Regions from separate parts of the Paenibacillus sp. FSL L8-0340 genome, predicted to be linked through region 1. Evidence: riboswitches for the same ligand, from Rfam matches in the RefSeq annotation. Region 1 holds a riboswitch; the other holds the start of a gene.
The links. A riboswitch is a leader RNA that binds a small molecule or an ion and turns the genes downstream of it on or off. The one in region 1 is predicted to bind cyclic di-GMP.

Region 1 (6,920 bases):
CGCGATGCTGGCTACGGTATGGCTTACCATAAAACGGAAAGACAAAAGCATGTATATGATCTGGATCGGCTTTTTCTCGCAGTATGTCCCTTGGATGCTTGTACCGCGTGAGACGTTCCTATACCATTATTTTGCGATGGTACCGTTCATGATTCTTGCTATTGTATATATCATGAAGCTGCTGGACAGCAAATATCGGGAAGCTAGGTACATCCGGTATGCATACGTGGCTGTCGCTGCCCTGCTTTTTGTACTGTTCTATCCGGTATTGTCGGGAATGGTGGTTGACAAAGAATATGTGACGGATGTGCTGCGCTGGTTCCCTTCCTGGGTATTCTAGGAAGGGAGGCGTAATGCTACAAAACTTTTAGGAGGAACAAAGGTGAAAGCCAGATACAGTGTAATTGTCCCCATGTACAATGAGGAAGAAGTTATTCAATATACGTATGAGCGGCTTAAGAAAGTCATGGACGAATGCGGTGATACCTATGAACTGATCTTCGTCAATGACGGGAGCCGTGATCGCACAGCTGAGATCATGAGTGGAATCAGCAGCAGCGACGAGCATGTTAAGCTGATAGACTTCTCCCGTAACTTCGGTCATCAGGTCGCGATTACGGCCGGAATGGACTATGCGCAAGGCCAGGCTGTCGTGGTGATTGACGCGGATCTTCAAGATCCGCCCGAGGTCATTTTGCAGATGATTGCCAAGTGGAAAGAGGGCTATGAGGTAGTTTACGCCAAACGGCTGAAACGGCATGGGGAGACTATTTTCAAAAAAGTGACCGCCAAGCTCTTTTACCGCCTGCTCAGCAGCATGACCAGTGTGGAGATTCCAACCGATACAGGCGACTTCCGGCTCATCGACCGTAAAGTATGCGATGTGCTGCGCGGTCTCAAAGAGAAAAACCGCTATGTCAGAGGTTTGGTAAGCTGGGTCGGCTTCCGGCAGACGATGGTGGAATATGTGCGGGAGGAACGTTTTGCAGGTGAAACCAAATACCCGCTGAAGAAAATGATCCGGTTTGCGGTTGACGGCATCACCTCATTTTCACATAAGCCGCTGAAGATAGCCTCATATATAGGCTTCTTTCTCTCCTTCTCCAGTTTTGTGTATCTGTTCTTTGTATTGTTCCAGAGAATCTTTTTCACCTCATGGACGGTTCCGGGCTGGGCTTCCATCGTCGGCGTCAATTTGTTGTTTAACGGCATCGTGCTGATGCTGCTTGGCGTAATAGGTGAATATATTGGACGGATATATGATGAATCCAAGGATAGACCGCTGTATATCGTGCGTGAGACCAAGGGTTACCGGGGTAGAGAGCATGAGGAGCGGCAAGAGGACAATGATTATGGCAGATAGGAAGCTGAATGCGGGATTTGTCCAGTTTTTAAAATTCAATGCTGTAGGCTTACTGAATACGCTGATTGATTTCGCCGTATTTACCTTGCTGCATTCTCTGGGTATGATGAATACCCCGGCACAGATTATTTCTTATAGCGCAGGGACAGCGAACAGTTTCTTTTGGAACAAGAAGGTGACCTTTAAGGATAAGAGTCAGACTAGCAAGGACAGTTTTGACCGTATGCAATTAGTCCGATTCATCATACTGAACCTGGTTGTATTGGGGATATCAGTGCTGCTGATGCATCTGCTAACGGACAAATTTGAAGTTCAGGTGCTGATTTCCAAAGTACTGGTTACGTTTGTTACCGTCATCATCAATTTCTTTGGCAGCCGTAAATGGGTATTTTAAGTAAGATGTTGGGCCGTGGAGTTTCTTTATCTTAAAGATCGGGGGGATTTGATGCGTAAGTTTTCCTATTTGATTATCATTGCAGGAGTTCTAGTTATGCTGTATCCAAAAGCGAGCGAATGGTATAACGACCGGCAGCAAGAAAAGCTGCTGAAGGAGGCTGAACAGGCTTATAGTGAGCTAGCCCCTTCGTCAGAGCCCGATCTGAAAAAGCATTACGCCGAGGTCACTGCACTGCTGGCAGAAGAATCAGCTGGAGATGAACAGGCGCAGGCTAACGAACCGGCAGAGCAGGAAATAGAGGTCGGCGGTAAAGTGACCGGAATTATCACAATCGACAAAATCGATTTGAAATTGCCCATATTGGAAGGGGCGACCAAGGCCAACATGAAGCATGCCGCAGCCCATATGAAGGAAACCGCTCCAATCGGTGAAATAGGCAATGCTGCCATAGCTGCACACAGATCCAGAACTGCAGGGAGATTATTCAACAGACTGAACGAAGTAAAGGTCGGAGATACCATTTCCGTCAAGACAAGCGATCAGGAGTATGAATATGAGGTTTATGATATCTCGATTGTTGAGCCTACGGATGTGTCTGTACTGAACGGGAATAAACAAGATAAAATCCTTACCCTCATTACATGTGATCCTTTGGTAAATCCGACCCATCGGTTGATTATCCATGCGAAAATTATAAAAATTTAAATGAATGAAGTAGAAATCTAGTGATTTAGGTCTTGTAACTAGGCATTAATATGATACTATATAACTATAAAAGCTAAACACGATAACGGCAAACCTATCGAAAGGTAGGGACGCAAAGCTAAAGGGCCTTCCCTGTAAGGATGGCAGCCAGCTACCGAATGAAGAGGCTTTTTTTGTTTGTTCTTAAGATGAATCTAGTATATTCCAATAGTAGTAGGAACAGATAAAGCTTAAACGATAACGGCAAACCTATCGAAAGGTAGGGACGCAAAGCTAAAGGGCCTTCCCGGGTATGGATGGCAGCCAGCTACCGAAAGGGGTTTTATCCATGAAGAAGTTCTATTATATGTTCTTGACCTTGTTCGTCCTGGTTACTTCAGTTCAAGTAAGCACAGCTAATGCTTCCGGCGTAGAGTCGGGCTGGTTAAATACATCGCAATTGAGCCAAGGGGTTGTCCAAGTTTCCTATGATGTTCCCAAAGACAAACGTATCAAGCTCATGATTACCAAAGACAATAAGAGCTACTCTTATAACTTATATGCCTCCAAATCTACAGAAACGTTTCCACTGCAGCAGGGGAATGGCGCTTATAAAGTGTCAGTCTTAGAGAACACCAGCGGCAACAAATATAAAGTGCTTTCTTCCGAAACCGTAGACCTGAGCATGAGTAACACCAACGCCGTATATTTGAGTTCCGTACAGAATGTGAAATGGAATTCTTCCGATAAAGCAGTACTGAAAGCCAAGCAGCTCACGCAAGGGCTGACCACTGATGAAGCAAAGGTACAAGCTATCTATAATTACATCGTGGCGAATGTAAAGTACGACTACACCTTAGCAGCTAATGTTACGCAGGATTATATCCCGAACAACGATAACACACTTGCTAGTAAGAAAGGGATTTGCTACGATTATGCATCTTTGTTCGCCACCATGCTCCGCAGTGAAGGGATTCCGACGAAGCTGGTAATGGGCAATACGAGTTATGTATCTGTATACCATGCCTGGAATGAAGTATTGCTTAACGGCAAATGGGTAACGATCGATACGACAGTGGACGCCGGTTTGGGTAAGAACAAAGAAACAGGCTTCACCAAAGCGTCGAGCAAATATACAGCAGCTAAGATCTACTAATCCTGTAGAATGATGATTACCCTAAGATAACCCGCTTAATATTTAAGCCGGTTATCTTTTTTTGTTTAAGGGGTTGCTTTTTTATATTGATGTGGGGTATTATAGGTAAGCGTTGTTAGAGCGCACCCAAGTAAATAAGAAGTGGCTGAAAAGTTGTTTCAAAAAAAGCTTGCGTTTCTAAATCAAACATGATATATTATAAGAGTTGCTGGTGACGAGATAATCGGCACTGACAACGAGCTTGATCTTTGAAAACTGAACAACGAGTGAGTATGGAAATCACGCAAGTGAGATCCAAAAATTAGAGAATGTAAATTCTCGTCAGATGTTTCAAATTGAGCAATCGCTCTTTCTAAATACCAATTTGGAGAGTTTGATCCTGGCTCAGGACGAACGCTGGCGGCGTGCCTAATACATGCAAGTCGAGCGGAGTTATGAAGGAGCTTGCTCCGGAATAACTTAGCGGCGGACGGGTGAGTAACACGTAGGCAACCTACCTCTTTGACTGGGATAACTACCGGAAACGGTAGCTAATACCGGATAATTCCTTTGTTCACATGGACGAAGGATGAAAGGCGGAGCAATCTGCTACAAGGAGATGGGCCTGCGGCGCATTAGCTAGTTGGTGGGGTAACGGCTCACCAAGGCGACGATGCGTAGCCGACCTGAGAGGGTGAACGGCCACACTGGGACTGAGACACGGCCCAGACTCCTACGGGAGGCAGCAGTAGGGAATCTTCCGCAATGGGCGAAAGCCTGACGGAGCAACGCCGCGTGAGTGATGAAGGTTTTCGGATCGTAAAGCTCTGTTGCCAGGGAAGAACGTCCGGTAGAGTAACTGCTACCGGAGTGACGGTACCTGAGAAGAAAGCCCCGGCTAACTACGTGCCAGCAGCCGCGGTAATACGTAGGGGGCAAGCGTTGTCCGGAATTATTGGGCGTAAAGCGCGCGCAGGCGGCTATTTAAGTCTGGTGTTTAAACCTTGGGCTCAACCTGAGGTCGCACTGGAAACTGGGTGGCTTGAGTACAGAAGAGGAAAGTGGAATTCCACGTGTAGCGGTGAAATGCGTAGATATGTGGAGGAACACCAGTGGCGAAGGCGACTTTCTGGGCTGTAACTGACGCTGAGGCGCGAAAGCGTGGGGAGCAAACAGGATTAGATACCCTGGTAGTCCACGCCGTAAACGATGAGTGCTAGGTGTTAGGGGTTTCGATACCCTTGGTGCCGAAGTTAACACAGTAAGCACTCCGCCTGGGGAGTACGGTCGCAAGACTGAAACTCAAAGGAATTGACGGGGACCCGCACAAGCAGTGGAGTATGTGGTTTAATTCGAAGCAACGCGAAGAACCTTACCAGGTCTTGACATCCCTCTGAATCCACTAGAGATAGTGGCGGCCTTCGGGACAGAGGAGACAGGTGGTGCATGGTTGTCGTCAGCTCGTGTCGTGAGATGTTGGGTTAAGTCCCGCAACGAGCGCAACCCTTGACTTTAGTTGCCAGCAGGTAAGGCTGGGCACTCTAGAGTGACTGCCGGTGACAAACCGGAGGAAGGTGGGGATGACGTCAAATCATCATGCCCCTTATGACCTGGGCTACACACGTACTACAATGGCCGGTACAACGGGAAGCGAAGCCGCGAGGTGGAGCCAATCCCAGCAAAGCCGGTCTCAGTTCGGATTGCAGGCTGCAACTCGCCTGCATGAAGTCGGAATTGCTAGTAATCGCGGATCAGCATGCCGCGGTGAATACGTTCCCGGGTCTTGTACACACCGCCCGTCACACCACGAGAGTTTACAACACCCGAAGTCGGTGGGGTAACCCGCAAGGGAGCCAGCCGCCGAAGGTGGGGTAGATGATTGGGGTGAAGTCGTAACAAGGTAGCCGTATCGGAAGGTGCGGCTGGATCACCTCCTTTCTATGGAGAATCGTTTCCTGCAATGGAAACATTCAAATCGGAAGCTTAGCTTCCAAAACTCAGGTTTAGGCCTGTTACTCACTCGTTGGTCAGTTTTGAGAGTTTAAGCTCTCAAGTAGTACCTTGATCCTTGAAAACTGGATACCGAAACGAATTTGCGTTTTAGAACATCTTTTAGCTGAAACTTGTGTAAACAAGTTTTAATTATAGCGATGCTAGCGATTTTCCCTCTGGGAAAACGCATTGGTTAAGCTAATAAGAGCACACGGAGGATGCCTAGGCGCCAGGAGCCGACGAAGGACGTGGCGAACAACGAAACTGCCTCGGGGAGCTGTAAGCAAGCTTTGATCCGGGGGTGTCCGAATGGGGAAACCCAGCTGTGGTAATTCGCAGTTACTTCTCTCTGAATACATAGGAGAGATAGAGGCAGACCAGGGGAACTGAAACATCTAAGTACCCTGAGGAAGAGAAAACAATAGTGATTCCGTCAGTAGCGGCGAGCGAACGCGGAACAGCCTAAACCAAGGGGCTTGCCCCTTGGGGTTGTGGGACGTCTCACATGGAGTTACAAAGGAATATGGTAGGCGAAGAGGTCTGGAAAGGCCCGCGATAGAGGTAAAAGCCCTGTAACCTAAACTGTGTTCTCTCCGAGACGGATCCCGAGTAGTGCGGGGCACGTGAAACCCCGTATGAATCCAGCAGGACCATCTGCTAAGGCTAAATACTACCTGGCGACCGATAGTGAAACAGTACCGTGAGGGAAAGGTGAAAAGCACCCCGGAAGGGGAGTGAAATAGAACCTGAAACCGTGTGCTTACAAAAAGTCAGAGCCCGATCTAGGGGTGATGGCGTGCCTTTTGTAGAATGAACCGGCGAGTTACGTTTAACATGCAAGGTTAAGGTGAGAAGCCGGAGCCGCAGCGAAAGCGAGTCTGAATAGGGCGACTTAAGTATGTGGACGTAGACCCGAAACCGTGTGATCTACCCCTGTCCAGGGTGAAGGTGCGGTAACACGCACTGGAGGCCCGAACCCACGTATGTTGAAAAATGCGGGGATGAGGTGGGGGTAGCGGAGAAATTCCAATCGAACTCGGAGATAGCTGGTTCTCCCCGAAATAGCTTTAGGGCTAGCCTCGGTGAATGGAGTGGTGGAGGTAGAGCACTGATTGGGTGCGGGGCCCGCAAGGGTTACCAAGCTCAGTCAAACTCCGAATGCCATTAACTTCTTGCCGGGAGTCAGACAGTGAGTGCTAAGATCCATTGTCAAAAGGGAAACAGCCCAGACCATCAGCTAAGGTCCCCAAGTGTGTGTTAAGTGGGAAAGGATGTGGAGTTGCACAGACAACCAGGATGTTGGCTTAGAAGCAGCCACCATTGAAAGAGTGCGTAATAGCTCACTGGTC
Region 2 (6,920 bases), 270 kb from region 1:
CAAGTCGATCACGAAATCCTTCTTGAACAGATTGCGGTAGGCGCTGGCCAAACGGACGGCTGCAATGCAAGCCTCCGGATCATCGGCATTGACATGCACAATCGGAATTTCATAGCCCTTAGCCAGGTCACTGGCATAGTGGGTAGAACGGGAATCCTCACTTTCCGTCGTGAATCCGATCCGGTTATTGACGATAATATGCACCGTACCGCCGTTCTGATAACCTTTAAGCTTGCCGATATTAAGGGTTTCGGCCACGATGCCTTCACCCGGGAAGGCAGCATCGCCATGCATCAGCACAGCCATGGCTTTATTGGTGTTTAGCTTAGGCAGACCCGGAGTGCTGCGGTCTTCCTGGGCCGCACGCGTGAAGCCCTCGACCACCGGATTGACGAATTCCAAGTGGCTGGGATTGTTGGCCAGAGTGATCCGTGTACGGACGGTTTCGCCTTCACGGACAGCGCGGTCAGCGCCGAGATGATATTTCACATCGCCGGTCCAGCCGTAGTTAATGCCCATGGAGCCTTCGGAAGGGAACAGCTCCTTGTTCGGCGAATGATGGAATTCCGAGAAAATAATATCATAAGGTTTGCCCAGGATATGAGCCAGGACGTTAAGCCGTCCGCGATGCGCCATACCCATCAGGATATGCTCGGCACCGTCATGAGCGGCAGCACGCACGATTTCATCCAGCATCGGCACCAAGGCGTCATTGCCTTCCAGGCTAAAGCGTTTCTGGCCGACAAAGGTTTTATGAAGGAAAGTTTCGAACTGCTCTACCTGAATCAGCCTTTTCAGCAATTCTTTGCGCTCTGTGTTGTTTAGAGGCGCGGGAGAGCTGGTAGATTCCGCCTGGCTGTTCAGCCAGCGCAGCTCCTGCTCGTCACGCACATGCCCGAATTCATAGGCAATGGTCTGCGTGTAGGCCTGGCGCATCCGGTGAACGGCATCCCAGGCCGTATGAACGTCATTCGGGGCATTCTCCCAGATCAGCGAGGCGGGCATAGCCATTAAATCCTCGCGGGTCAGATCATAGGTTTCGTACTCCAAATATTTCGCCATCGGATTGTTTCCCCGGTCCAGCGGGTCGATATTGGCGGCCATATGGCCATGTATGCGGATATTGGCGATCAGCTTGGATGCCCTTACGGCCTTTCTAAGCCACTCAGTATCTCCTGAAACCACAGGCAGCGGTGCCTGTTCAGCATCGGGAGCCAATGGAGGGGGGCCGGAACGGGTGAAAAGATCGCGGTAATTATGCTCTACTAAAGTTGGATCTTTTACAAATTGCTCATATTTCTCTTGGATGTAACCCAAATTGGGTCCGTAATACTTGCTCCACACAGTTTCGTTATAGGGATCTTTGGCTGCCATGAATACATCCTCCTAACGGATGAACTCCACGCGCGCCAAAATTTCGCCGGCGCCCTTGTGGAGCTTCGATGTTTGCGGTTTCATTCCTCATCTTATTGTGCAACTTTCAAGCCGGGTAATCAATTCATACTTTGGTTGAATCCGTTCGCAAAACGGTATGATTCAGTGCCTAATTCATACAGAACTATTATAAGTTTGGTTTCTTAACTATATGAAAATAATGCGGCGGTGTGATTGAAATGAATGAAATAAAAATGTTGTTTTCAGTTTTCATATATACATACATAGATAAAGAGGCTTGTTCTACAATTTTTTGGGATTATCGAGTAATTCGTACAAGCAGTTGGCAAAATAATCAATTATTTTCCGTTTCCATTTATACAATATTCCCATAAATCGACACACTTTTCGTGTAAGATATTGTATAATGTTATTGCGGATAACGGTTTCATGAATTTCTAGCCAGATCCTTTCATGTAAAGGATCCAGTAAAGGGTAAACCTGCCGAAAGACAGGGGCACAAAGTCTCGGGTCTAATGTAGAAATACTACGACGGCCGGACTGCCTGGGGACGCGTAATCTTAGGAGGAGATTTCTTGGATAAGTCCAACCAGGGGAACAACGGAGAACTGCAGACAGTTGATCTGGATTTAGAATGGGTCTATTTGCTGATGTCGGCTAAGCAGGCTGGCATCCAAGCGGATGAAATCCGCCAATTTTTTAATGAGAAGACTTTGCAGGCAATGTAGCGGTTGGTTGTTAATAGCTTTGTACATACAGAAAGGGCACAGCGGATCTCTCCGCTGTGCCCTTTCTGTATGACCGGCAGGAGAGGGAACCTGCATGAATCAGGAATCCTTCTGCTCCAGCCGCCATTTTTGATAGTCCAAGAACTCTTTGAATTCCCGCTTGCTTATACCCGAAGCCATAGCTTCCAGTACGAGCCGGGACCATTCTCCATCCAGAGGTGACTCTTGTACACCGGAAGGCTCTCCGTAAAGAAGCGCATGAATGGACACCTGAAGTGCGTCAGCGATTTTTTCAATAAATTGAATAGAGGGGTTGGATTGTATATTTCTTTCCACATTGCTTAAGTATGATTTCGCCACATCAGCCTTATCCGCAAGCTCCGAAAGAGACAAGCCTTTTTCCAGACGGAGATGGTGGATACGACTTCCCATATTATCTGGCACGATAAAAACGTCCCTCCGTACTTTTTGTTACAGTATATCAAATAACCGTAAGACGGACAAAGCACTATAGAATCAGTTCCGGTATGAATGATCCCCCTTTTATGTCGTTTCCACTCCACATCCCCATTATTTTTGTTTCCTCTGCGGTATCATTTAGATTTTTCATGCAAAAAACGTTCGTTAAAAAGTACGATAAACTGAGGAAAATGAAGCTTAAAGCAGGAAGTTAACTATAAATTGTTCTTTATTGAGAATATTGCAACAAAATGCGATTTTTGATTTGTAGGAGTAATGGCATATACTTACGTCATAGTTCTTTATAACGAACGAATAACGTTCGTCATAAAGGCTGGATGTTAATAGATTACCTTGTTTGCAGGAAATTGCAAGCAGCTAAAGGAGAGGCTCCTGTGAGGCTTTCACGTTCTTCCCGGAATAGAAACATCCGTCGGTATACGCTTCCCCAAATTGCAGGGATCGTAGTGATTTCGGCTTATGGCATCGGCCAAATTACAACGCCCACGTATGCATTGCTGACTGACGTCGCAGCAACCGAATCCTCCAATATCACCACAGCATTTGTGTTTCCAAGTACGGTCGATCACATTGCCAACCAAGCCAGCGAGGCGATGAAGCTTGCTGCCTGGCAGCGTGAAGCGGCGAGAGAGGCGTTAGCGGAGATAACGGACAAGAATACGGACTCGGAGACCGCAGAGGGACGTATTGGAGGTATTCAAGAGGCTGCTGCACAAACGCGTGAGGCTGCGGCCGGCGCGGCTGCCCTTTTAGCTGAGCTTCAAGGCTATCTAACACGCTCACAACTAGAGCTGGAGCAGCAAGTCAATGAAGTGAACCAGAGACTTTCTCCATATGAGGTCGATTTTAATCAATTAACAACCGCACAAAATAATGCTATCCCGGTATTCGAACAATTGCTCAGCCAAGCCAATCTGACGCTGCGCGAATTTCAGGAGATGGTTAGAAAGTTAAGCTCCATCAGAAGAGTGGACGCTTATGTGCAGGCAGCCTATCATCAGGCATCGACCGCGGCCGAACAGGCCAGGAGTTATGCGGACGAAACCTCGCTGATGCATACGGAGGCCGCTGACGTGATCCAAGGACTGAAAGAGGCTGAGAAGAAGGCGAAGCTCGAAGCGGAAGAAAAGGCGAAGCTCGAAGCTGGGAAAAAGGCGAAGCTTGAAGCCGAGGAAAAAGCGAAGCTCGAGGCTGAGAAGAAGGCGAAGCTTGAAGCCGAGGAGAAAGCAAAACTCGAGTCTGAGAAGAAGGCGAAGCTCGAAGCCGAGGAGAAAGCGAAACTCGAGGCTGAGGAGAAAGCGAAGCTCGAAGCCGAGGAGAAGGCGAAGCTTGAAGCTGAGGAGCAGGCAAAGCCTGATAAGGCTGCTGAGCCGGAAGCCCCTGTCCCGGACGCGAATCCTGACAGCATAACGGTAAAAACAGGCGAAAAGCAAGACGTATTCTAACCAAGGCGGTGCTCTCCAGTGATACTTAAATGGACTCGTAACCTATTGATGTATGCGTTAATTCTTATTTTTCTACTTACGCTGGTATCTGCAATCACTAGCCGGATGAATGGCGGAACGCCCAAGATTCTGGGCAAGGAGATTCTAACGGTGCTCTCAGGCTCCATGGAGCCTGGAATCCAGACGGGGGCTGTCATTGCCGTCAAACCGGTGAGTGAACAGAGTCAGGGATCTTTTAAACCAGGAGATGTAATCACTTACAAAGCTCTGGATGGATCAAACAGCCTGATTACCCACCGCATTGTCAGCGTGCTCGGCTCGGGAGAAAACACCCAGTATATCACCAAAGGCGACAATAACGATGCGCAGGATGCAGATCCTATTCCTTCGAGTAATGTTGTTGCACAGTACGCGGACTTTACCGTTCCGTTTCTGGGATATTTCATGAACTGGGTAAAATCGACCGCCGGGATTATTGTCGTAATGGTTATTCCGGGGATTTTTCTGGTCATCTCGTCCCTTATTACAATCTTCAAATCGATCATGCGCATAGAGGATCCTGCAGAGGTGCAGCTTGCGCCCGGAGAATCCCCGCCTGTTACGAACGGTTGATGCTTCTCCTAACGTGGTTAGGGAAGATTCAATAAATAATTCATAACATACTCCATTCATGGAGATCCAGGAGGAGACAAATAACAATGGCAAATCTCAAAAAAACGATGGCAATGGCAATGGCGACTACAGCACTGGGGGCAACATTAATTGCCGGGGGATCCTTCGCTATCTTTACGAGCTCCGCACAAAATATAGGCAATACGTTTGCTGCTGGCACGCTCAAGATTGAACTGGATAAGAAGGATGAAGCTCAGCAGAAATATTTCAACATCACAAATTGGGCTCCGGGAGATTCTGAAATCCAGCCTGTAGTAGTTAGCAACAAAGGAACGCTTGAGCTGCGTTATGATCTCTCGCTGGCTGTAGGCGGCGACCTCGGCGGCGGAGCAACCCCGCTGGTTATTACCGCATATTCAGATGCGGCTGGAACGGTACCGCTTACCGTTGCCGACCGTGTACTTACCGTGGGCGGATCGGAGACGATTTATGTCAAAGCAGAGTTCCCGAAAGCAGCTGACAACAGCTATCAAGGTAAGTCGGGTACAGCCTCCATTAAAGTAGATGCAGAGCAGACTAAAAATAACTAAGCCTCATAACGAACGGATCTATAACTAAAAATCAAATAAAAAGGGGGCTGCCCCCTTTTTTAATAAGGAGAGCTTACTTCAATGATGAAAAAGAAAAAAATGCTGATTGCCGCATTTTCCTCTGTGGTGCTGCTCTGCGCCGCCATTGGTGGAGGCACGTATGCCTTGTTCACCAGCTCCGCCCAAAACACCGGCAACACCTTTGCTTCCGGTACGTTGTCCTTAAGTACTCACCGCAATGACGTGCCGGTTGAAGGCCCGATGTTCTATACCAGCGACTCCGATGCCGGACGCATGGGAACAGGATTGTGGGCACCGAAAGATACCCATACCCGCGCCATGCTGATCAAGAATACCGGAACGCTGGATGCCAAACTGACCGATCTGATTGCCATCCCGGAAGGAACACCTGCACAGCAGGCCGATGCGCTCGCATTCGGTGAGCAAGCGGTGGTTACTGTAGCCGCTTTGGCTGCTCCAGGCGGCGTCACTCTTAATGCCGATGCGCTCAATGAGGTGAACGAAGCTGCGGACCGGCTGTTCAAATCGTTGATTAACGGTCCTTCCTTCCTGAAGGCACTGGCACGCAACGGACAGGAAGCCTTCGCGATTGCCAGAGAAGCTGTGCTCGACTGGACATACCGCGTAGACAATAACGGCCAGACTGTACTGGTCAGCGTTTCCGATGCGTATGTAGGTTCACTTAAGGATTTGTACAACAGCGGGGCAGGGCGGGATGCCAATCTCCCGAACCTGATTCTTCCTGCCAAGAAGACGATGCATCTGGCCTATAACGTGACTTTTGTTGATGATACCGGCCTCGGCTTCGATAATGACAGTCTGCAGGGCAAATCGGTTAACTTCACCTTCAAGAACAACTTTGAGCAGGTGAAGAATAATTAGAATCGGGAATAGGACATAAAAGGAGCGTCATCTCCGGCTACATGAACCGGAGATGACGCTCCTTTTGGCATGGGATGAGGATATGAGGCTTACGGCAGCTTCTCGCCGCGCGAGCTGACATACAGGTCGTACCATTCCTTGCGCGTAAGCTCCAGCTTGTCCGCACCCGCGCAGGCGGCGATCCGCTGCGGATTCACCGTCCCGATTACCGGCTGGATGGCCGCAGGATGAGTCATCAGCCAAGACAGGACAATCACTTCAGGGGTAGTGTTCTTCTGTTCGGCGAGCGTTTGGACCATAGCCGCCGTGTTCACGACACTCTCAGGCTGGCCTGTAAGTGAACGCCCGCTGAATAAGCCTTGGGCCAGCGGACCCCAGGCCTGCAGCTGGATGTTCTGCGTCCGGCAATATTCGAGGGTACCTTCGGGAAAGGTGATGTCTTTCCAGGGTTCACGGTTTACGCTGACCATGGCATCCAGCCAGCTTATTTTGGCCAGACTCATGTGCAGCTGGTTCACGGCGAATGGTTCGTCACAATAATGCTCCAGCAGCCGGATCTGGGCGGCACTCATGTTGGAAACGCCGAAGTGACGCACCTTTCCCGCCGCTTTGAGTTTCCGCAGCGCTTCGGCTACTTCTTCGGGGTCCATAAGCGGATCGGGACGGTGCAGCAGCAGAATATCAATATATTCCGTGCCCAACCGGGAGAGGGTTCCTTCGACACTCTTCAGAATATGCTCCCCGGAGAGGTCGAAGCTGTTAGAGGT

Region 2: linked by a shared signal. The riboswitch ahead of NST07_RS01950 (anti-repressor SinI family protein) and the one ahead of NST07_RS03185 (transglutaminase-like domain-containing protein) in region 1 are both predicted to bind cyclic di-GMP.

Annotation. Positions count from the first base shown of each region.
Region 1 covers NZ_CP151967.1:692,264-699,183, forward strand. Annotated here, with positions in the region: gene NST07_RS03165 (phospholipid carrier-dependent glycosyltransferase) at 1-340, shown strand, start outside; gene NST07_RS03170 (glycosyltransferase family 2 protein) at 383-1,363, shown strand; gene NST07_RS03175 (GtrA family protein) at 1,353-1,757, shown strand; gene NST07_RS03180 (class D sortase) at 1,854-2,465, shown strand; cyclic di-GMP riboswitch class I at 2,543-2,624, shown strand; cyclic di-GMP riboswitch class I at 2,698-2,780, shown strand; gene NST07_RS03185 (transglutaminase-like domain-containing protein) at 2,794-3,600, shown strand; rRNA gene NST07_RS03190 (16S ribosomal RNA) at 3,962-5,517, shown strand; rRNA gene NST07_RS03195 (23S ribosomal RNA) at 5,763-6,920, shown strand, end outside.
Region 2 covers NZ_CP151967.1:422,383-429,302, forward strand. Annotated here, with positions in the region: gene NST07_RS01945 (2-oxoglutarate dehydrogenase E1 component) at 1-1,374, opposite strand, end outside; cyclic di-GMP riboswitch class I at 1,859-1,943, shown strand; gene NST07_RS01950 (anti-repressor SinI family protein) at 1,971-2,123, shown strand; gene NST07_RS01955 (helix-turn-helix domain-containing protein) at 2,223-2,555, opposite strand; gene NST07_RS01960 (hypothetical protein) at 2,978-4,048, shown strand; gene NST07_RS01965 (signal peptidase I) at 4,067-4,660, shown strand; gene NST07_RS01970 (TasA family protein) at 4,747-5,250, shown strand; gene NST07_RS01975 (TasA family protein) at 5,332-6,153, shown strand; gene NST07_RS01980 (aldo/keto reductase) at 6,243-6,920, opposite strand, start outside.